3 regions of the Marinobacter sp. tcs-11 genome follow, and region 2 is predicted to be linked to each of the others. Evidence: predicted binding sites of a transcription regulator. Region 2 holds the regulator's gene; each other region holds the start of a gene.

Region 1 (6,996 bases), on a different contig from region 2:
TGCCACCTGAGAGCTGCGAGGGCTTGCGGTTCATGGCGTGCTCCAGGCCCACCATTTTCAGGTAGCGCTCGCTATGCTCCCTCACCTTTTCCTTGGACCAGCCGGGCCAACGGGCTTTCACCGCAAATACGATGTTGTTCAGGGCGGTTTTCCAGGGCAGCAGGCTGTAGTTCTGAAACACCACGCCGCGCTCCAGGCCCGGGCCCTTTACTTCCTTGCCGTTCATCACCACGTTGCCGGCGCTGGCTTCGTCCAGGCCAGCCAGCACGTTCAGGATGGTGGATTTGCCGCAGCCGGAGTGGCCGATGATGCAGACGAACTCGCCTTTTTCCAGGGCAAAGCGGATATCCTCGAAGACGGTCAGCTCACCGCCCTGGCCATCCGGATAGACTTTGGACAGACCATCTACTTCCAGGAATGGTTTACTCATAACAGGTCTCCGTTCGGAGGGTTGAGGCCGGCATCGGCGGCCGGTGCCGGGCCGCTCATTCTTTGTACTCCACCAGTTTCTGGGCCTTGCCCAGGGCCAGGTCCAGCAGCATTCCCACCACCCCGATCATCAGGATGGAGAAGATCACACTGGCCAGATCCAGGTTGTTCCACTCGTTCCACACGTAGTAGCCAATGCCGGTGCCGCCCACGAGCATTTCCGCCGCCACGATGACCAGCCAGGCAATACCGATGGAGATGCGCATGCCGGTCAGGATGGTGGGCGCGGCCGCCGGCAGAATCACGGTTAACGCGGTTTTGATCGGCCCCAGTTCGTGGGTTCGGGCCACATTCACCCAATCCTGCCGGACATTGGCCACACCAAAGGCGGTGTTAAGCAGCATCGGCCAGATCGAGCAGATGAAGATCACGAAGATGGCCGAGGCGTCCGAGTCCTGGATGATGAACAGGGCCAGGGGCATCCAGGCCAGCGGCGAAATCGGCCGCAAAACCTGGATGTAGGGGTTCAGGGCCTTGTACATCAGCGGAGACATACCGATCAGGAACCCCAGCGGCAAGGCGATGGCCATGGCCGCCAGGTAGCCGGTAAGTACCCGGTACACCGAATAGGCCAGCTGGATGCCGATACCCTTGTCGTTGGCGCCGGCGTCGTAGAACGGATTCGACAGCTCGGCCCAGGCCAGCTTGATCACCGCTGATGGGGGCGGTACGCGGGATTCCTGGTCAGCGCCACCCATGAGCATTTCGTATTCGCTCATTCCGGTCTGGGCTTCCGGCGGCTGGGTTGCCATTTCCCACAGCCCCAGGGCCACAATCAGGAACGACACCGACAGCAACGCCGCCCGTATGTTCAGGGAAGCCATGGTTACACCCTCCCGATCGCAAAGCTGCGGGCATACTCTTCCGCGCTGTCCGGATCAAAAGTCTTGCCCATGATGATGTGGGTCTTGTAGGTCTTGTCCGGCGCGCTGTAGCCCATCTCCTCCATGAGCTTGCCGGTTTCTCCAGCCAGGTAGACCTGCTCGGCGATGCCCTTGTAATCCACGTCGCCCTCGATGTAGCCCCAGCGCTTCATCTGGGTGAGGATCCACACACCCATGGAATGCCAGGGGAACGGATCGAAATCGATGCGATCCGGCACATTCTTCACCTCGCCCAGGCCGTCCGCGTAGTACCCGGTCAGCACCTGCTGTATTACCGGGACCGGCTGGTTCAGGTAGTTCTTGGGCGCGATGGCTTCGGAAATTTCCTTTCGGTTTTCAGGGTTGTTGGAGTATTGGGTGGCATCAATGATGGCGCGCAGCAGGGCTCCATAGGTATTCGGATTCTGAGTCGCAAACTGCTGGCTGCAGGCGAAGGCGCAGCAGGGGTGACCTTCCCAGATATCCTTGGTAAGCATGTGAATGAAGCCCACCTTCTCCCACACGGCACGCTGGTTGAACGGGTCCGGTGACAGGTAGCCATCGAGGTTACCGGCACGCAGGTTGGCCACCATCTCGGGTGGCGGAACCACTCGGATCTGCACGTCCTTGTCCGGGTCGATACCGTTCTCGGCCAGGTAGTAACGCAGCAGGAAGTTGTGCATGGAGTATTCGAACGGCACGCCGAACTTGAAGCCCTTCCACTGCTTGGGATCGCGTTTGTCCTTGTGGTCCACGTGCAGCACGATGGCCTGGCCGTTGATGTTCTCCACGGCCGGCATGATGAACGGCTCCGGTGTGGAACCGGCACCCATGGTCATGGCCAGGGGCATTGGGGTGAGCATATGGGACGCGTCGTATTCACCGGCCAGGGACTTGTCCCGGGCCACGGCCCAGCCCGCAGTCTTGGTCACGGTCACGTCCAGGCCGTAGCGCTCATAGAAGCCCATGGGGTGAGCCATAATGATCGGCGTGGCACAGGTAATGGGTACAAAGCCGACGTTCAGTTTGGTCTTCTCAAGCTTGCCGAGGGATTCCTTAACCGCAGCCTTGGCCTTGTCCATGGGGAACACGCTGCCCAGCAGCGCGGCGGCGGTGCCCGCACCCATCATTTTCATGAAGCTGCGGCGGCTGTGGTCGTTGTGGCCGAATACGGAGCGGACAACGGCGCTCTCGATGGCTCGGTCCATCATCTCTTCTGAATTCAGTGGCGCCTCCGATGCATCCTGCCTGCTGACGGAAGATTTTAGGTCCAGCGAAATTGCCGGGGCGTCCTGGCCGGGCTTACAGTCCGGGCAGCCACAGGTTTTGGCGTGGATCAGCGATTTGTCTCCATCAAACGGATTACCAAGGCTCTTTGTCGTCATGGGGCACTCTCCTGAAGTACGGGTCGTTTATGCACTCTTGCGGTGCAGTAAAGTGGTGGCTCGGCTCCCGGAGAGAATCTGCTCCCGGGCCGACAACACGTTCTGGAGGAGATATCGCAGGGTTTGTGCCAACCCCAAAAAAATATTTAACACCTTGTTTTATATTGCTTTTATTTTTCTTCGGTGCTTCCTGCCAATTACGAACTTTCGTAATTAACGATATTTCGTAGCCTCCACTACGAAATTTCAGAGTTGGCACAAGGTTTGTTCTGTCTCTGTCAGGCCAGAGAAAGGACAACCCGATGACAATCAAAGCCGCGATAACATCCACCAGTACCACCAGCTGGATTGACCACCTGCCGGAGGCGGCGCTGCTGGTGGATGCCGGGCGCGATCTCATCATCGCTGCCAACAGCGCCATGGGGCGGCTGGTCGGAACCGACAGACAGTCTCTGATTGGTACTCCCTGTACCCACCTGTTCACCGACCAGCGGCCTCAGCTCATCGCCTTTACCGAGGAAACCCTGTTTCGCAGTCATGGCTGGAGCCGGGATTTCATCCTGCAGCATCGGGATGGGCGCAACGTGGAGCTGGAGATTTCTTCCTCACGGGTGGGTGAAGCCGAATCCCAGAGCCTCCTGCTACTGCTTCGGGACCGGCGCCAGCTGCGCACCTTGCGGGAACGACACGACGCCAACCACTACCACCGGGGTGGCCTGCTGGAATGGCGGCGGGTAGAAGAACTGTTCAAGGACATGGAGCGGGAAAACCAGTTGATCCTGCACGCGGTGGGCGAAGGCATTTACGGGGTGGATGCCGAGGGACGGACGACCTTTGCCAACCCGGCAGCGGAACGCATGCTGGGCTGGCGCATTGACGAACTGATGGGAAGGGTGATTCACCGGGTGGTGCACCACTCCCACGAAGACGGCAGCATCTTCCCCCTGAAAGAATGCCCTATCTATGCCGCGTTTCGGGACGCCAGTGTAAAACGGGTTGGCGAGGACTGGTTCTGGCGCAAGGATGGCACCGGCTTTCCGGTGGAATACACCAGTACGCCCATTATAGACAATGGCCACCCGGTTGGTGCCGTGGTGGTGTTTCGCGATATCTCTGCCCGGCTTGAGACTCAGAAGGAATTGCAAAAAGCACTGGAGGAAGTGGAAACCCTGAAACACCGCCTGGAAATGGAAAACGCCTACCTTCAGGAAGAACTCAGTGCGGAATACCACTTTCACGAAATTTTAGGCCAGAGCGATGCTATCAAAGCCATCGTGCGCAGAATCGGAATGGTCGCCCCAACCGATGCCAACGTGTTGATCACCGGGGAATCCGGTACCGGCAAGGAACTCATTGCCCGGGCCATTCATCAGTCAAGCAGCCGGAGGGATCGCCCCCTGATCCGGGTAAACTGCGCAGCGATTCCCAAGGATCTGTTTGAGAGTGAGTTCTTTGGCCATGTAAAGGGTGCCTTTACCGGAGCCGTCAGTGACCGGGTTGGTCGCTTCGAGCTCGCCGATGGGGGTACCCTTTTTCTGGATGAAGTGGGCGAGATCCCACTGGAGCTCCAGGGCAAGCTGCTGCGGGTCTTGCAGGATCAACAGTTCGAACGCGTGGGGGAAAACCACACCCGAGCCGTGGACGTTCGTGTCATTGCCGCCACCAACCGCGACCTGAAAACCGAGGTCCGGGACAAAAACTTCCGGGAGGATCTGTACTTTCGCCTGAATGTGTTCCCTATTGAGTCGGTGCCGTTGCGCCGACGTATCGAGGACATTCCCATTCTCGCCCAGGAGTTTCTGAACCGGGCGTGCCAGAAATTCAACCGGCCACCGCTGGCACTCCGGGAGCGGGACGTGGAAACGCTCAAAGCTTACCCGTGGCCAGGCAATGTTCGGGAGCTGGAAAACGTTATTGAACGTCAGGTAATCACAGCCGATGGCCGGCTGGATCTGGACCTGCAGGGTCCGGATTCTGCCGCCAGACACACGCTGGAACCCATGCCGCCAGCCAGGCATTTCGACGGTGAACTGATGACAGAGCACGAACTCAGGGAGCTTGAGACAAACAACCTGAGACGAGCCCTGAAAATCAGTGGCGGCCGGGTGTTCGGCGACGATGGCGCCGCTGCGCTGCTGGGTGTCAAACCGACCACCCTGTCCTCACGCCTGAAAAAGCTGAAAATCGAACCGCGACAATTCCAGGAACGGGATCTTTAACCCGGCCACCCCGCAAGCCGCCCCAGAGCTGACAGGCTACAGGGAATATAAGCCGATCAGATCAGCTCAATAGCCACAGCCGTGGCTTCACCACCACCGATGCAGAGCGAGGCTACACCACGCTTAAGCCCACGCTGTTTCAGCGCATTGATCAGGGTGACGATGATCCGGGAGCCGGACGAGCCGATCGGATGCCCCAGCGCGCAGGCACCGCCGTGCACGTTGACCTTCTCCGCAGGAAGCTTCAGCTCATTGATCGCAGCCAGGGTGACCACGGCAAAGGCTTCGTTGATCTCGAACAGATCCACATCATCCACACTCCAGCCTGCTTTCTTCAGCACCTTTTCGATGGAACCGATAGGCGCGAGGGTGAATTCAGCCGGTAAACGGGCGTGAGTCGCATGCGCCACGATGCGGGCCTGCGGGGTCAGGCCCCGGGCATCGGCTTCGGCGGCGGAGGCCAGTACCAGCGCGGAAGCTCCATCACTGATGGAGCTGGAGTTGGCGGCGGTGACAGAACCGTCCCTGGCGAACGCGGGTTTGAGATGTGGAATTTTCTCCGGTTTGGCGTTGCCCGGCTGTTCATCGGTATCCACTTCGGTGTCACCGCCCCGGCCCGGGACCGTTACCGATACGATTTCGTCCCGGAACCAGCCGTTTTCGATGGCCGCCAGGGATTTCTGCAGGGAGCCGATGGCGAATTCATCCATGGCCTGGCGGGTGATGTCGAATTTGTCAGCCGTGCGCTGCGCGAAGACGCCCATCAGCCCACCCTCGTAGGCATCCTCCAGACCGTCCAGGAACATGCTGTCGAGTACCTGGCCATGGCCCATGCGCATGCCGGCGCGGGCTTTCGGCAACAGGTACGGTGCCTGGCTCATGTTTTCCATGCCGCCGGCGATCATGATGTTATTGGTGCCAGCTTTGATCTGGTCGTGAGCCATGATGACGGCCTGCATGCCGGAGCCGCACATTTTGTTGATGGTGGTACAACCTGAGCTGTCCGGGATACCAGAGGCCCTTGAGGCCTGGCGAGCTGGTGCCTGGCCCAGACCGCCGGGCAATACGCAGCCCATGATCACTTCCTGGATGTCTGCCGGCTGAAGGCCAGAGCGCTCAATGGCGGCCTTTATGGCGACGGCGCCCAGGTCCGGTGAACGTACCGAGCTCAGGGAGCCCATCATTCCGCCCATGGGGGTTCGGGCGGAGCCTGCTATAACGATGTCATTGTTGTTCATTGAATCTGGTCTCCATGTTGGGAGTCAGGTTCGATCAGGGGGATACCTTTCCGAGACACGCTGTGAATACATCCCTGTACGCTCGACAAAAGCCATCCATGGCTTTTGACGGTCCCGGAAAGGTATCCCCCTGCTCGAACCCCATACATTTCAGTCGCCTTCAAAAAGAATTAGCGCTGGATTCAGGAGGTACTATCTTCCGAGTACCGACCGGGCAATGATTTCCTTCATTACTTCCGACGTGCCGCCATAAATCCGCTGCACCCGGGCATCAATAAAGTTCCTGGAAATCGGGTACTCCGTGGTGTAGCCATAGCCGCCAAACAGCTGCAAACAGCCATCAGCAACACGACACTGCATCTCGGTAGCGCTGTACTTGGCCATGGACGCCGTGGGGGCATCCAATTTGCCCTCTTCGTATTCCCGGATGCACTGGTCCACAAACGCTTTGTTGATGCGGTAATCCGTTTCCATGCGGGCAATTTCGAAGCGTGTGTTCTGCAACTGGCTGAGCTTCTGGCCAAACAGCTCACGCTCCTGGGCATACTGGATGGTCATGTCCAGCGAGCCCCGGGCCGCTGCCACCCCCAGCGCTCCGATCACCAGTCGCTCACGGGGCAGTTCGCGCATCAGGTAAACGAAACCCTGTCCTTCCTCGCCCAGCAACGCCGAGGCAGGTACGCGCATGTCGGAGAAAAACAGCTCGGAGGTATCGCCAGAGTGCTGGCCAATCTTGTCCAGGTTCCGGCCTTTGCTGAATCCTGGCAGCGACGTATCCACCAGGAACAGGCTGATCCCCTTG
Region 2 (6,996 bases):
CTGCGGAAGGCGGCACGCCATCCGACGGCGGCTCCGGCCGGGTGGAAATGGTGATTCAGCCTCGTAATTCAGCTCAATCCAGTGACGGGAAAGGTTCGGATGGCAGTTCTCAGGGCCAGTAATCTGGCAAAAAGCTACAAGCAGAAAAAAGTGGTGCTGGACGTTTCTCTGGAAATTCGCTCCGGCGAGATTGTCGGCCTGCTCGGCCCCAACGGCGCCGGCAAGACCACCTGCTTCTACATGATCGTGGGCCTGGTGCCTGCGGATCACGGCCGGATCACCATCGACACCCAGGACATCACCCCGCTGCCAATGCATGGGCGCGCCCGCAAGGGCATCGGTTACCTGCCCCAGGAGGCCTCCGTGTTTCGCAAACTGACCGTGCGGGACAACATCATGGCCATCCTCGAAACCCGCAAAGGCATGAGTCGGGCGGAACGGGAAGCCAAGCTGGAAGAGTTGCTGGAAGAGTTTCATATTACTCACATCCGAGACAGCGTGGGTATGGCGCTATCCGGAGGCGAACGCCGCAGGGTTGAAATCGCCCGGGCGCTGGCCATGGAGCCTGCGTTTATCCTGCTGGACGAACCCTTCGCGGGCGTAGACCCTATCTCCGTCAGTGACATCAAGCACATTATCCGGCACCTGCGGGATAAAGGTATTGGCGTGTTGATTACCGACCATAACGTTCGGGAAACCCTCGACATCTGCGAGAATGCCTACATCGTTTCCGGCGGCCACATCATCGCCTCCGGCAATGCCGAAGCCATTCTGGCAAACCAGCAGGTGAAAGAAGTGTATCTGGGTGATGAGTTCCGGCTCTGACCTGATAAAACAGGGTTTATCCGAGGTCTGATTGTTTTGATGATCTGTAGCAAGTAAACTCGGCAAAAAACTTGCTTATACTGTTCACAGACAATGGCAAGTAACCAGCGTACAACATTTTTTTCGGCCTGTGCGCCGGCAAAGCAACAACCGGGATGCCCATGAGTTATGGATCTTGAGCCATGGTTATGAAAGCCTCATTACAGCTTAAGCTGGGCCAGAGTCTGACCATGACGCCCCAGCTGCAGCAGGCCATACGCCTGCTACAGCTTTCTACCCTCGATCTCCAGCAGGAAATCCAGCAGGCGCTGGAATCCAACCCCATGCTGGAAACCTCAGAGGACGATGAGCACGCGGAAGGCGACGAGCACGAAGAGCACGAGCACAGTGACGCTTCCAGCTCTGAGGCCAACCAGGACGACAGCCACCAGGACGCGAGCCCGGACTGGGACGAAACCGAGAACGGCCCTGACTGGTCGTCCGAGAACGATATTCCGGACAACATTCCCGATGATCTGCCAGTGGATACCGCCTGGGACGACATCTACCAGTCTGCCCCGGCTCCGGCCAGCAAAGGCGAAGACGAGCACGAATCGGATTTCGAAACCCGGAACTCGCCTACCGAAACCCTGCAGGATCACCTCGAGTGGCAGCTGAACCTGACGCCTCTGAGCGAGCGGGATCAGGCCATTGCCCACGCACTGCTGGATGCTGTGGATGAACGCGGCTACCTGACGTCTGACATTGAGGACATTCACGCAGGCCTGCTGGACGAAACCGAAGAAGACCCGTTGGAACTGGACGAAGTGGAAGCGGTACTCCACCGCCTGCAACACTTCGACCCGCCCGGCGTGTTCGCTCGGGATCTCCAGGAATGCCTGCTGATTCAGCTCAACCAGCTGCCACCGGATACCCCCTGGCTGCGCCAGGCGAGACTGGTGGTTACCCAGTTCCTGCATCTGCTTGGCAACCGGGACTACGCACAGCTGTTGCGCCGCAGCCGGCTCAAGGAAGACCAGCTGAAACAGGTACTGGCCCTGATCACCAGCCTGAACCCGCGCCCTGGCGATGTCGTGGACCGGGCCGAACCGGATTACGTTATCCCGGACGTCATCGTACGCAAACACGAAGGCCGATGGCGGGTTGAACTCAACCCGGAAATCGCTCCGCGTATCCGGGTGAATGCCAGCTACGCGTCACTGATCCGCCGGGCTGACAGCAGTGCCGATAACACCTACCTGCGCGACCAGCTGCAAGAAGCGAAATGGTTTATCAAGAGCCTGCAAAGCCGGAATGAAACCCTGCTGAAAGTGGCCACCCGCATCGTTGAACACCAGCAAGGGTTCCTGGATCAGGGCGAAGAAGCCATGAAGCCTCTGATCCTGTCTGACATTGCCCAGGCGGTGGAAATGCACGAGTCCACGATTTCCCGGGTTACCACCCAGAAGTACATGCACACGCCCCGCGGTATTTTCGAGCTGAAGTACTTTTTCTCCAGCCACGTCAGCACCGCCGAGGGCGGCGAATGCTCGTCTACAGCCATCCGGGCGATGATCAAGAAGCTGATTGCCGAGGAAACCCCGAAAAAGCCATTGAGCGATAGCAAAATTGCAGCCATGCTAGGGGAACAGGGAATCAACGTGGCGCGGCGTACCGTCGCCAAATACCGGGAGGCCATGCATATTCCTCCCTCGAACGAACGAAAACGCCTGGTTTAAACTTTCGCCGGTGCAAGATGCACTGGCATGCAAGCCGGCAAGCACGCCGGCAGTATGACAACAGGAGACGCCTATGCAACTCAACATTTCAGGCCATCACGTAGAACTGACTCCCGCTCTGAAGGATTACGTCAACACCAAGTTCGAGAAGCTGGAGCGTCACTTCGACCATATCAGTAACTGCCAGGTCACCCTGGAGGTCGAGAAGGTGCGCCAGATGGCGGAAGCCACGCTGCACGTGATTGGTGGTGAGATTCACGCAAAGGCAGAAAATGAGGACATGTACGCCGCAATCGACGCTCTGGTCGACAAGCTGGACCGTCAGATCCTCAAGCACAAGGAAAAGAACGTAGACCGGATGCACGGTAACGGCGGTCGCTGAAGCGCGAACCTTACCGGGTGTTTCATGAAACGAGCTGCGGCGGGGCTAACCGGCCGCAGCCTTTTTTTTACGGACATGCAGTCGATCCATGAGCGAGCCATCCCTGACCATCGACAATATTCTTGCCCCTGAACTGACCCTGTGTAAGGTGCCGGCCTCAAGCAAGAAACGTGTGCTGGAGTTCATCGCTGAACGGATTCACTTTCAGGATGAAATCCTCAGCGACACCCAGATCTTCAACAATCTGGTCTCCCGCGAACGGCTGGGTAGCACCGGTATCGGCGAGGGTATTGCCATCCCCCACTGCCGACTGGAAGGCCTGGACCGGGTCATCGGCGTGCTGATGACTCTGGAGGAGCCGGTAGACTTTGATGCTATCGATAACCAGCCGGTAGATCTGGTGTTTGCACTGATCGTCCCCAAAGAAGCCACCAGTGAACACCTGGAGTTACTGAGCCAGCTGGCGGAGCGCTTCAATGACAGCACCTTCTGCGCCCGGCTGCGCCAGTGTGAAGATGCCGCGAACCTTTACCAGCGTATGGCGGAGAGTAATCACTGAGATCAGCCTGATATCTGGACAGGCTGCCAGGCAGATTGAAGGAGAAACAGTCCCATGAAGCTGATTATCGTCAGTGGCCGATCCGGTTCCGGCAAGAGTACGGCTCTGCATGTGCTGGAAGACCTGGGATTCTACTGCATCGACAACCTGCCCATTGGCTTGCTGTTCCCGCTGACCCGAGAGGCGGCCACCCAGGAAGCGCCCGGCCGGCTGAAAAAAATGGCCGTGAGTATTGATGCCCGTAACCTGTCCGCCGAGCTGGCCAATTTTGAAACCATCTACCAGCAACTGAAGCAGACCGGTGTCGAGGTTGAAATCATATTCCTGGATGCCGACGAACAGTCACTGCTGCAGCGCTTTCACGCAACCCGCCGCAAGCATCCGCTGAGCGATGACAAGACGTCTCTGCGGGAGGCAATCACCAACGAAAAGCAATTACTGGAACCCCTGTCAAAGCTGGCCGATCTTTACGTCAACACGACCGGGCTCTCCATGTATGAGCTACGCGACATGATCAAGCAGCGCGTGGCCGGCCGCAAGGATCAGGAACTGGCACTGCTGTTCCAGTCCTTTGGCTTCAAACATGGCGTGCCGGTGGATTCAGACTACGTCTTCGACGTCCGCTGCCTGCCCAATCCATACTGGGACACCAGCCTGCGCAAGCACACCGGCGTTGATCAGCCGGTCATCGAATTTCTTGAACGGGAACCGCTGACACGTCAGATGGTGGATGACGTCACGGGCTTCCTGAATACCTGGCTGCCCTCGTTTGCCGACAGCAATCGTAGCTACATGACCATTTCCATCGGTTGCACCGGTGGCCAGCACCGCTCCGTTTATGTGTGTGAGCAGCTCGGACGCTATTTCCGCGACAATTACCGCAATGTGCAGGTGCGCCACACCGAACTGCCACACCTTCAAGCCCGGGGAGAAATCTGAGCGCCTATGATTTGCCGCCCCATCACCATCATCAACAAACTCGGCCTGCATGCGCGGGCCACGGCGAAGCTTGTGGCCACCGCATCAGACTTTGACAGCAAGGTGCGAATCCGCGGCAAAGGCCGGGACGTAGACGCCAAGAACATCATGCAGGTGATGATGCTGGCCGCCAGCCAGGGCACCGAAGTGGAACTGGTTGCCGATGGCCCGGACGAACAGGATGCCATCGACGCGCTGGCTGCCCTGATCAACGATTATTTTGGTGAAGGGGAATAACCTCCGGTTTCGTCATTCACCTACAATCCTTTCTCACGTGTGCCACCTAACTCCGCTATAATGCAAAGGTTTTCTGATCGCAGGTGGTTCAATGACCGACATTCTGGAAAAAAGCCAGGCCCGCCAACGCCTTCGCTCACTCAGTGAAGCGCTGGACAGTGGTGCCCTCAAGCAGGTGGCCCGCATTCTGAATGGCGGTCTGAGCCCCAGCGATATTGCTCACCTTCTGGAATCCTCGCCACCACGCCAACGGGCCCTGCTCTGGAACCTGGTCGACAAGCAGCTGGAAGGGGAAGTCCTCCAGTACCTTGGCGACGATATTCGTAGCTACTTCCTGAGCCAGCTGAACGCGCAGGAGCTGGCGGACATTCTGGAAGATTTCGAGTCGGATGACCTGGCCGACTTGCTTCAGCAATTGCCGGACACGGTGATCCAGGAAGTCCTGGACACCATGGACGAGCAAGACCGTCAGCGGGTAGAGGAAGTCCTCGCTTACCCGGAGGACACTGCTGGCGGCCTGATGAACACCGACACCATCACGGTGCGGCCGGACATCAGCATCGACGTTGTGTTGCGCTACCTGCGCCGTCACCGCAGCCTGCCCCCGATGACCGACAGCCTGATTGTGGTCAGCCGTCGGGACGAGTTTATCGGCATGCTGCCCATTACCCGGATGCTGGTATCCAATCCCGCGGCTACCGTTCGGGAAGTGATGGACACAGACATTGAACCCATTCCCGTGTCGCTGTCCGATACCAAGGTCGCCACTCTGTTCGAACGCTACGACCTGATTTCTGCCCCTGTGGTGGATGAGACCAACAAGCTGCTGGGCCGGATCACCATCGATGACGTGGTCGACGTTATCCGTGAGGACGCAGACCATTCCCTGATGAGTATGGCTGGTCTGGATGAAGACGAGGACACCTTTGCCCCGGTGATGAAGACCACCCGCCGGCGCGCGGTCTGGCTGGGCATTAATCTGATCACGGCCTTTACCGCATCGGCCGTGATTGGACTGTTTGAAGACACTATTGCCAAAGTCGTTGCACTGGCCGTACTGATGCCAATTGTGGCCAGCATGGGCGGCATTGCCGGTAGCCAGACTCTGACCCTGGTAATCCGGGGCATGGCCGTTGGCCAGATCAGCGGCGCCAACGTGGGCTGGCTGCTGAACCGTGAGTTTCTGTCCGGAGTGCTGAACGGCCTGCTGTGGGCGGTGGTGGTTGCCACCGCCGCGGTGGTCTGGTTCCAGGACTGGCTGATTGGCGCCATCATCGCAGCGGCACTGGTGATTAACCTGGTGGCGGCGGCGCTGGTGGGCACCGTCTTACCACTGTTCCTGAAATCCCGGAACATTGACCCGGCCCTGGCCGGCAGTGTGATACTCACCACCGTAACCGACGTTGTCGGCTTCATGGCCTTCCTGGGACTGGCCACCATTTTCTATGCCTGAGCAACCTGTGACCTACCATGACTGACCAATTTGACGACGAATTCCAGGACGACCTTGGCCCCAGCAAATCGCAGCTGAAGCGCGAAATGCACGCGCTTCAGGATCTGGGCAAACGCATGCTGGACCTGAACGACGAACAGCTGGCCACCCTGAGCATCAGCGAGACCCTGAAAGCGGCGATCATTGAATCACGCCGGATTCCCCAGCGTGAGGCCCGCCGGCGACACTTGCAGTACATTGGTAAGGTGTTGCGCCAGGAGGACGACCCCGAAGCTATTGGCCGTGCCATCGACGCCTTCCACGCTGGCAGCGAAGAGCATACCCGCCGACACCATCTGGCCGAGCGCTGGCGCGACCGGATGATTTCCGAAGGTGACAAGGTGGTAGGAGAGTTTATTGATTACTGCCCTTCGGCCGATGTACAGCACCTGCGCAATCTGGTGCGCAATGCCCGCAAGGAAGTCGAAAAAGGCAAGAATACCGGCCAGGCCCGAAAGCTGTTCCGGGCTCTGCGGGAATGGATCGACGACGCCGAGCAGTAATCAGAGCCGCCGGTGCTCCCACACGGGCATACGGCTTCGCAACTGATGCAGTTGCTCCAGGTCCAGATTGGCGCAAGCCATGCCCGGACCTTCGTCGAACTCACTGACGATCTTACCCCAGGGATCGCAGATCAGGCTGTGGCCATAGGTTCTTCGCCGGCTACTGTTCTGCCCCCCTTGCCCCGGCGCCACCACCCAGACCTGGTTTTCAATGGCGCGGGCGCGTATCAGGGCGTGCCAATGGGCATTGCCCGTCTGCCAGGTAAAGGCGCTGGGCAGGCAGACCCATTCGGCGCCCTGCT
Region 3 (6,996 bases), on a different contig from region 2:
TCGTCCAGATTGTCAATACCACTGCTGCTGCCTTTATCGTCAGCGTTGATACCTTCAAGCTCAAGCTTGAAGAAGCCGGTGATGCCAGGTGCAATCTCGTGATCGTGCTTAACACCCAGAGTAGAACCGTTGTCTGCATGCTCAACTGCAGAACCACCACCATCTACGTTGGTGTGTTTAACGACGTACTGAATGTTACCGTAAACAGTCGGCATGGAATCCATCTTCGCCGCCAGCTCGGAAGCAGACAGAGTAGGCTCTGCCAGCGCAGCGCCAGAGAAGGTTGCAGCTGCAATAGCAGAAGCAAGAATCGTTTTTTTTCATGTTGCGTCTTCCTTTTTGAGTTAACTCAGGTTTTCGACGGGTCTAAATCCCGATTTTTATTGGCCGGCACAACGCTTGGCTCTGCCTGCCGGGTATCTGACTGCCCCTGTCATTCCTGTGGGAACAGCTTTTCTTCTTTTTATAAGACAAGCACGCTTGCCTTAGATCTCAACCACTTACACAGCTTTATTAAAGCTCTGCGTGATGAACCTGCCTTAATACAATGTTCCATTTTTTGCAAATTTTTAATGGCCATTTTTTAGCCCCATTTGCATTCGTAACCTTTGTCGTTAGATCAGCCTGGACTAACAACCTCTCCCGTTTCCACAACAAATTCAGGGCCAGATAACCAAAAAAATCCACAAAACAACCGGTTACCTTCCAACCGAGACCTTCACATTCTGAGGCCACAAAACAATACCCCAAATCACGCACTTTCGTGAGGCACTGTTGGCAACTGCGTCACATTTTTGTGCACTACCCTCTCCGGGCAGACTCCAACATAAAGGTAACCGGGCCATCATTGATCAGTGCCACTTTCATATCTGCACCAAACTTCCCCTTACCTACACGCTCGACGCCTAGCTGGCCACTTGCTTCAGCCACAAAGTCACCATAAAGCCGGTTCGCCAGCTCCGGTGCGGCCGCCAGGGAAAAACCCGGGCGCGTGCCAGAGGACGTGTCAGCAGCAAGCGTAAACTGAGGGACTACAAGTAATGAGCCACCGGCATCCTGAACATTCACGTTCATCCGGCCCTGCTCATCGGGGAAAACCCGATAGGAGAGGATTTTTCGGCACAGTTCCTTTGCCTCATTCAGTGTATCGTTCCTTTCTACGCCTAGGAGCAAGAGCAACCCGGGACCAATACGGGCAATCGTTTCACCATCCACGGCTACACTGGCTTCCGAAACGCGCTGGATCAGTCCTTTCATTCATTCCCTTGAGCGTTAACACCGAGGGTTAAATTTCTGAAACGCGAAAAGTGTATAGAGCCCGCAAGACCACCGCAACCCCGTCAGATCAATAAAAGGTCGCATTCTCAGCCAGCAGTGGGAAGACTTCTGGCAACCACATTCTCAACGCCCCGCATCAGGGCATCCACAATCGCCGGCTCGGAGGCGGAGTGGCCAGCATCACGGATAATCTGAAGCTCCGCCTCCGGCCAGGCCTTGCTCAGCGCCAGGGCATTATCCAGCGGGCAAACCATGTCATAACGGCCGTGAACAATCACGCCCGGAATGTCCTTTAGCCGCGAGGCATCACGCACAATCTGATCGGGCTCAAGGAATGCATGATTCATGAAATAGTGGCATTCGATACGAGCCAGCGCGATGGCCACATGGGGATGGCCAAAATGCTCCACCACCTTGGGATTGGGATGCAGAGTGGCGCACCGACCTTCCCAGATGGACCAGGCTTTGGCGGCCTGAATCTGTTCCAGCTCATTGGCACTGGTCAGGCGCCGGTAGTAGGCCGACACCATATCATTCCGTTCCACCTCCGGAATCTGGGCAAGGTAATCCTGCCAGTAATCCGGGAATACCCGGCTGGCGCCGTCCTGATAAAACCAGTGAATATCCCGGGGCCGACACAGAAAGATACCCCGCAACACCAACCCCAGAACCCGGTCAGGGTGGGTCTCGGCATAAACCAGACTTAGCGTCGATCCCCAGCTTCCCCCGAACAGCAACCAGCGATCAATGCCGAGAAAATGCCGAACCGCCTCAAGATCCTCAACCAGTTTGTCTGTGCTGTTACCCTCCAGCTCGGCCAACGGGGTCGATCTTCCGGCACCTCTCTGATCCAGCAAAATAATCCGGAAACGCTCAGCATCGAAAAAGCGCCGGTGGTAATCCTCACAACCGCCACCCGGCCCGCCATGAACGACAATCACCGGAATTCCGTCCGGATTGCCGGATTCCTCGAGGTACAGCTCATGGGGATGATCCACCGCCAGTCGGTGGCGGGCGTAAGGCTCGATTTCAGGATAGAGGGTCAGCATGAAAAACTCCGTTTCGGGGATAACGGCAGTCTAGCTGAGACAGGCGAGGAAAATACAGGGGCCAGGAAAACAGACGGAAGCGTTTACTGCCTCACAACGATTTCCTGGCCCCGGAAGAGTTACTTCTTGTTAGCGCGCTTACGCTCGTTTTCGGTCAGGAGCTTTTTGCGCAGACGAATGGACTTGGGCGTTACCTCAACCAGTTCGTCGTCGTCGATAAACTCCAGCGCCTGCTCAAGAGTGAACTTGATGGGCGGCACCAGGCCGATCACTTCGTCTTTACCAGAGGCACGCATGTTGTCCAGCTTCTTGCCCTTGGTGGGGTTAACCACCAGGTCGTTGTCGCGGCTATGGATACCACACAGCTGGCCTTCGTAGATTTCCTGGCCCGGGTCCAGGAACAGCTTGCCCCGGCTCTGCAGGGTTTCCAGCGAGTAGGTCAGCGCGGTACCGGTCGCCATGGAAACGATAACGCCGTTCTGACGGCTGGTTACGTCACCCATTTTCACCGGGCCGTAGTGGCTGAAGGTGGAGGTCAGGATGCCGGTACCGGAGGTCATGGTCAGGAAGGTGTTCCGGAAACCGATCAGGCCACGGGCCGGAATGGTGTATTCCAGGCGGATACGGCCCTTACCGTCCGGGATCATGTTGGTCATGTCACCCTTGCGCAGGCCCATCTGCTCCATAATCGGGCCCTGATGCTGCTCTTCGATGTCGATGATCACGTTTTCATACGGTTCTTGCTTCTCGCCGTCGACTTCCTTGATCACCACCTCCGGACGGCCTACGGCCAGCTCGAAGTTTTCGCGGCGCATGTTCTCGATCAGAACCGACAGGTGCAGCTCACCACGACCGGACACCTTGAACTTGTCGGCAGAATCGCCTTCTTCAACCCGCAACGCCACGTTGTGCAGCAGCTCTTTTTCCAGACGCTCTTTGATATTACGGCTGGTTACATACTTGCCTTCTTTACCGGCGAACGGGGAATCGTTCACCTGGAAGGTCATGGATACGGTGGGCTCGTCTACGGTCAGCGCCGGCAGCGCTTCAACGTTAGAGGGATCACACAGGGTATCGGAAATATACAGCTGGTCCAGGCCACTCACACACACAATATCGCCAGCCTGGGCTTCTTCAACTTCCACACGCTGCAGGCCGGAATGGCCCATGATCTTCAGGATACGACCGTTACGCTTCTTGCCGTCGGCACCGATAGCCACCACCGGGGTGTTGGTCTTTACCTTACCACGCATGATTCGGCCGATACCGATGACACCCAGGAAGCTGTTGTAGTCCAGCTGGGAGATCTGCATCTGGAACGGGCCATCCAGATCAACCGAAGGCGCTGGCACATGATCAACAATGGCCTGGAACACAGCGTCCATGTTGTCGTCCAGATTCTCATGATCCATGCCGGCGATGCCGTTCAGCGCACTGGCATAGACTATCGGGAAGTCGAGCTGTTCATCGGTGGCACCAAGGTTGTCGAACAGGTCAAACACCTGATCCACCACCCAATCCGGGCGGGCACCCGGACGGTCAATTTTGTTCACGACCACAATCGGGTTCAGGCCCGCTGCGAAAGCTTTCTGAGTCACGAAACGGGTTTGCGGCATGGGGCCGTCGATGGAATCCACCACCAGCAGCACACTGTCCACCATACTCATTACACGCTCTACTTCACCACCAAAGTCAGCGTGGCCCGGGGTGTCTACGATATTGATGTCGTAGTCTTTCCATTTTAGAGCAGTGTTTTTTGCCAGAATGGTAATGCCACGTTCTTTTTCCTGGTCGTTGGAGTCCATTACGCGCTCGTTTTCGAGCTCTTTCCGGTCCAGCGTGCCAGACTGGCGCAGCAGCTGGTCAACCAGGGTGGTCTTGCCATGGTCAACGTGGGCAATGATGGCGACGTTTCTAAGCTTATCAATCACAACGGGTATCCTGCAGAAATTAGCGGCGCGCAGTATATCGAAAAGTCCATGGCGATAATATGAAGATTAGTGCCTAATATGTAACCAATCTGGGCTTGCACCATAATTATGCGTTATTAGAGAACTTGCACCACTATGGTGCACCACGGTGATGCAATAGGCGCCGTCTTCGACCAAGGAGCTGCGCCACATTAGCCCGAAAGCCTTGTCGCTGCGCCGTTCTGGCGCAGCCGTCAAAAACTGGCAAGCCGATTGCTTATCCCAAAGCAGCCGCATAGTGAGGGTAAGGGCCGCAAGCTTCTGGTAAGCTTCCCTGACCTGAAAAAAGATCGGGCCTCAGAACACTGAACGATCCGGCACAACGAACATGTAAAACCTTACGGAGCATGCACAATGTCCAAGACGATTGATTTGATCAAAGAACACGAAGTCAAGTGGATTGACCTGCGTTTCACCGACAGCCGTGGTAAAGAGCAGCACGTGACCCTGCCCGCCACCGAGGCGGACGAAGACTTTTTCGCTGACGGCAAGATGTTCGACGGCTCCTCCATTGCCGGCTGGAAAGGCATCAACGAATCCGACATGATCCTGATGCCCGACGACGAAACCGCCGTTCTGGACCCGTTTACCGAAGAAACCACGGTCAACATCACCTGCAACATTGTAGAGCCTTCTACCATGCAGGGTTATGAGCGCGACCCCCGCTCTGTTGCCCGTCGCGCCGAAGAATACCTGAAGTCCACCGGCATCGCTGATGGCGCTCTGTTCGGCCCGGAGCCTGAGTTCTTCGTGTTTGATTCCGTCAAATGGAACGTGGACATGCAAGGCGCTTCTTACCACATCCATTCTGAAGAAGCCGCGTGGGTTTCCGGCGAAGACTTCGACCGCAACAACATTGGCCATCGCCCGGGCGTAAAAGGCGGCTACTTCCCGGTTCCGCCGGTCGACAGCCTGCACGACCTGCGTGGCGCCATGTGTGCCGCCATGGAATCCATGGGCCTGGAAATTGAAGTTCACCACCACGAAGTGGGCACCGCTGGCCAGTGTGAAATCGGTGTTGGCGCCAACACCCTGACCCGCAAGGCAGACGAAGTTCAGATCCTGAAGTACTGCGTGCACAACGTAGCTCACGCCTACGGCAAGACCGCCACCTTCATGCCCAAGCCGGTTGTGGGTGACAACGGCTCCGGTATGCACGTTCATATGTCCCTGAGCAAAGACGGCAAGAACCTGTTTGCCGGCGACAGCTACGCGGGCCTGAGCGAAGCAGCCCTGTACTACATCGGCGGTGTGATCAAGCATGCCAAGGCCATCAACGCCTTCACCAACCCGGCCACCAACAGCTACAAGCGCCTGGTTCCGGGCTATGAAGCACCGGTTATGCTGGCCTACTCTGCCCGTAACCGTTCTGCCTCCATCCGTATTCCGTACGTGAACAGCCCGAAAGCTCGTCGTATTGAAGTGCGCTTCCCGGATCCGGCCGCTAACCCGTATCTGGCCTTTGCCGCCCTGATGATGGCCGGCCTGGACGGTATCCAGAACAAGATCCACCCTGGCGATGCCATGGACAAGGATCTGTATGACCTGCCGAAGGAAGAAGCCCTGAACATTCCGAAGGTTGCCGAGACTCTGTCCGAGGCCCTGGACTGCCTGCAAGCAGACCACGAGTTCCTGACCCGTGGCGGTGTGTTCACCGAAGACATGATCAAAGGCTACATCGACCTGAAGCGTGGCGAAGTCGAGCGTCTGAACATGACCACTCACCCGGTCGAGTTCGATCTGTACTACTCCTGCTAAAGCTCCGCACCAATTCGGTGCAGACTATGCAGGCCATAAGCCCCGCCCCGCGCGGGGCTTTTTTGTGGCCTCAATCCCAGTTCTGAACCAAGACCCACGCCCTTAACGATATGTAACCAAGGAAGCAGGCCACAACATTGAAATGACCTTGCCCGCAATCGATAATCAAAGCAGTTCATTACCACAGGTTACCGCCATGAAAGCACCGTTCGTACTCGCCGCTGGCCTGCTGATGCTGGCTTCGACCACAGCACATAGCGAGGTCTACCGCCACGTTGACGCCTATGGCAACGTCAGCTTTTCCGACGAACCCATGGAAGGCGGTGAAGAAGTCCAGGTGAAGCCCGTGACCACCATCACCCTGCCCAAGCCGGAAGCGGTTCAGGAACCCGAACAACTCCGCGAGCGGGTGGAACGTGAGGGCGCAGCCTACCAGGCTGTCTCATTCCAGTATCCGGCCAATGAACAGGCCTTTCACAGCGGCAACGGCAACGTCACTTTCGAGGTTCAAAGTACACCACCGCTGAAGCGGGGCCATAAATTTGAAGTGACCCTGGATGGACAACCGGTCGGGCAAAGCAGCTCAGGCTCAGTAGCCGTCAGCAATATCGACCGGGGCACTCACAATGCGGGCGTTCATATTGTCGATGAAAACGGAGTACGCGTGAAATCCGGCAATTCAATTACCTTCACGATTCACCGCCCATCCGTTCTCAACTAAATCTTATCTGCACCACCATGGTGCAATTGCACCATGTTGTGACCATACTTTGGGCAGCCAAGGGGCAAAATCCGGGCTGCCTGTCGCCAGACCGTTCACTACTGCACCAAGCTACAGCACCGCGTACCGGCTACCGCGCCCGTTCTGCCCGATCCTTGCCCATTGGCTACCCGATGCCAAAAAACTGGTTCGCTTTTTGCAGCCGCAGGGGTACATCCTA

Evidence for each region. The regulator sigma-54, encoded in region 2, starts transcription at its own class of promoters, with help from an activator protein. The targets are predictions, from matches to a motif close to ANTGGCATNNANNTTGCTNT.
Region 1: ARC85_RS13940 (sigma 54-interacting transcriptional regulator) is a predicted target of sigma-54. The motif match lies at 2,989-3,008, and genes of this name have one in related genera.
Region 3: glnA (glutamate--ammonia ligase) is a predicted target of sigma-54. The motif match lies at 4,498-4,517, and genes of this name have one in related genera.

The regions. Positions count from the first base shown of each region.
Region 1 covers NZ_LLYU01000013.1:31,404-38,399, reverse strand. The annotation lists gene ARC85_RS13955 (ABC transporter ATP-binding protein) at 1-430, opposite strand, end outside; gene ntrB (nitrate ABC transporter permease) at 486-1,313, opposite strand; gene ARC85_RS13945 (ABC transporter substrate-binding protein) at 1,316-2,737, opposite strand; gene ARC85_RS13940 (sigma 54-interacting transcriptional regulator) at 3,040-4,956, shown strand; gene ARC85_RS13935 (acetyl-CoA C-acyltransferase) at 5,013-6,194, opposite strand; gene ARC85_RS13930 (acyl-CoA dehydrogenase family protein) at 6,387-6,996, opposite strand, start outside.
Region 2 covers NZ_LLYU01000005.1:115,445-122,440, forward strand. The annotation lists gene lptA (lipopolysaccharide transport periplasmic protein LptA) at 1-122, shown strand, start outside; gene lptB (LPS export ABC transporter ATP-binding protein) at 100-825, shown strand; gene ARC85_RS07810 (RNA polymerase factor sigma-54) at 1,014-2,543, shown strand; gene hpf (ribosome hibernation promoting factor) at 2,617-2,925, shown strand; gene ptsN (PTS IIA-like nitrogen regulatory protein PtsN) at 3,014-3,484, shown strand; gene rapZ (RNase adapter RapZ) at 3,539-4,423, shown strand; gene ARC85_RS07830 (HPr family phosphocarrier protein) at 4,430-4,699, shown strand; gene mgtE (magnesium transporter) at 4,791-6,152, shown strand; gene yjgA (ribosome biogenesis factor YjgA) at 6,170-6,694, shown strand; gene ARC85_RS07845 (carbon-nitrogen hydrolase family protein) at 6,695-6,996, opposite strand, start outside.
Region 3 covers NZ_LLYU01000009.1:38,413-45,408, reverse strand. The annotation lists gene ARC85_RS11670 (porin) at 1-311, opposite strand, end outside; gene dtd (D-aminoacyl-tRNA deacylase) at 802-1,257, opposite strand; gene pip (prolyl aminopeptidase) at 1,365-2,327, opposite strand; gene typA (translational GTPase TypA) at 2,447-4,258, opposite strand; gene glnA (glutamate--ammonia ligase) at 4,652-6,055, shown strand; gene ARC85_RS11645 (DUF4124 domain-containing protein) at 6,252-6,776, shown strand.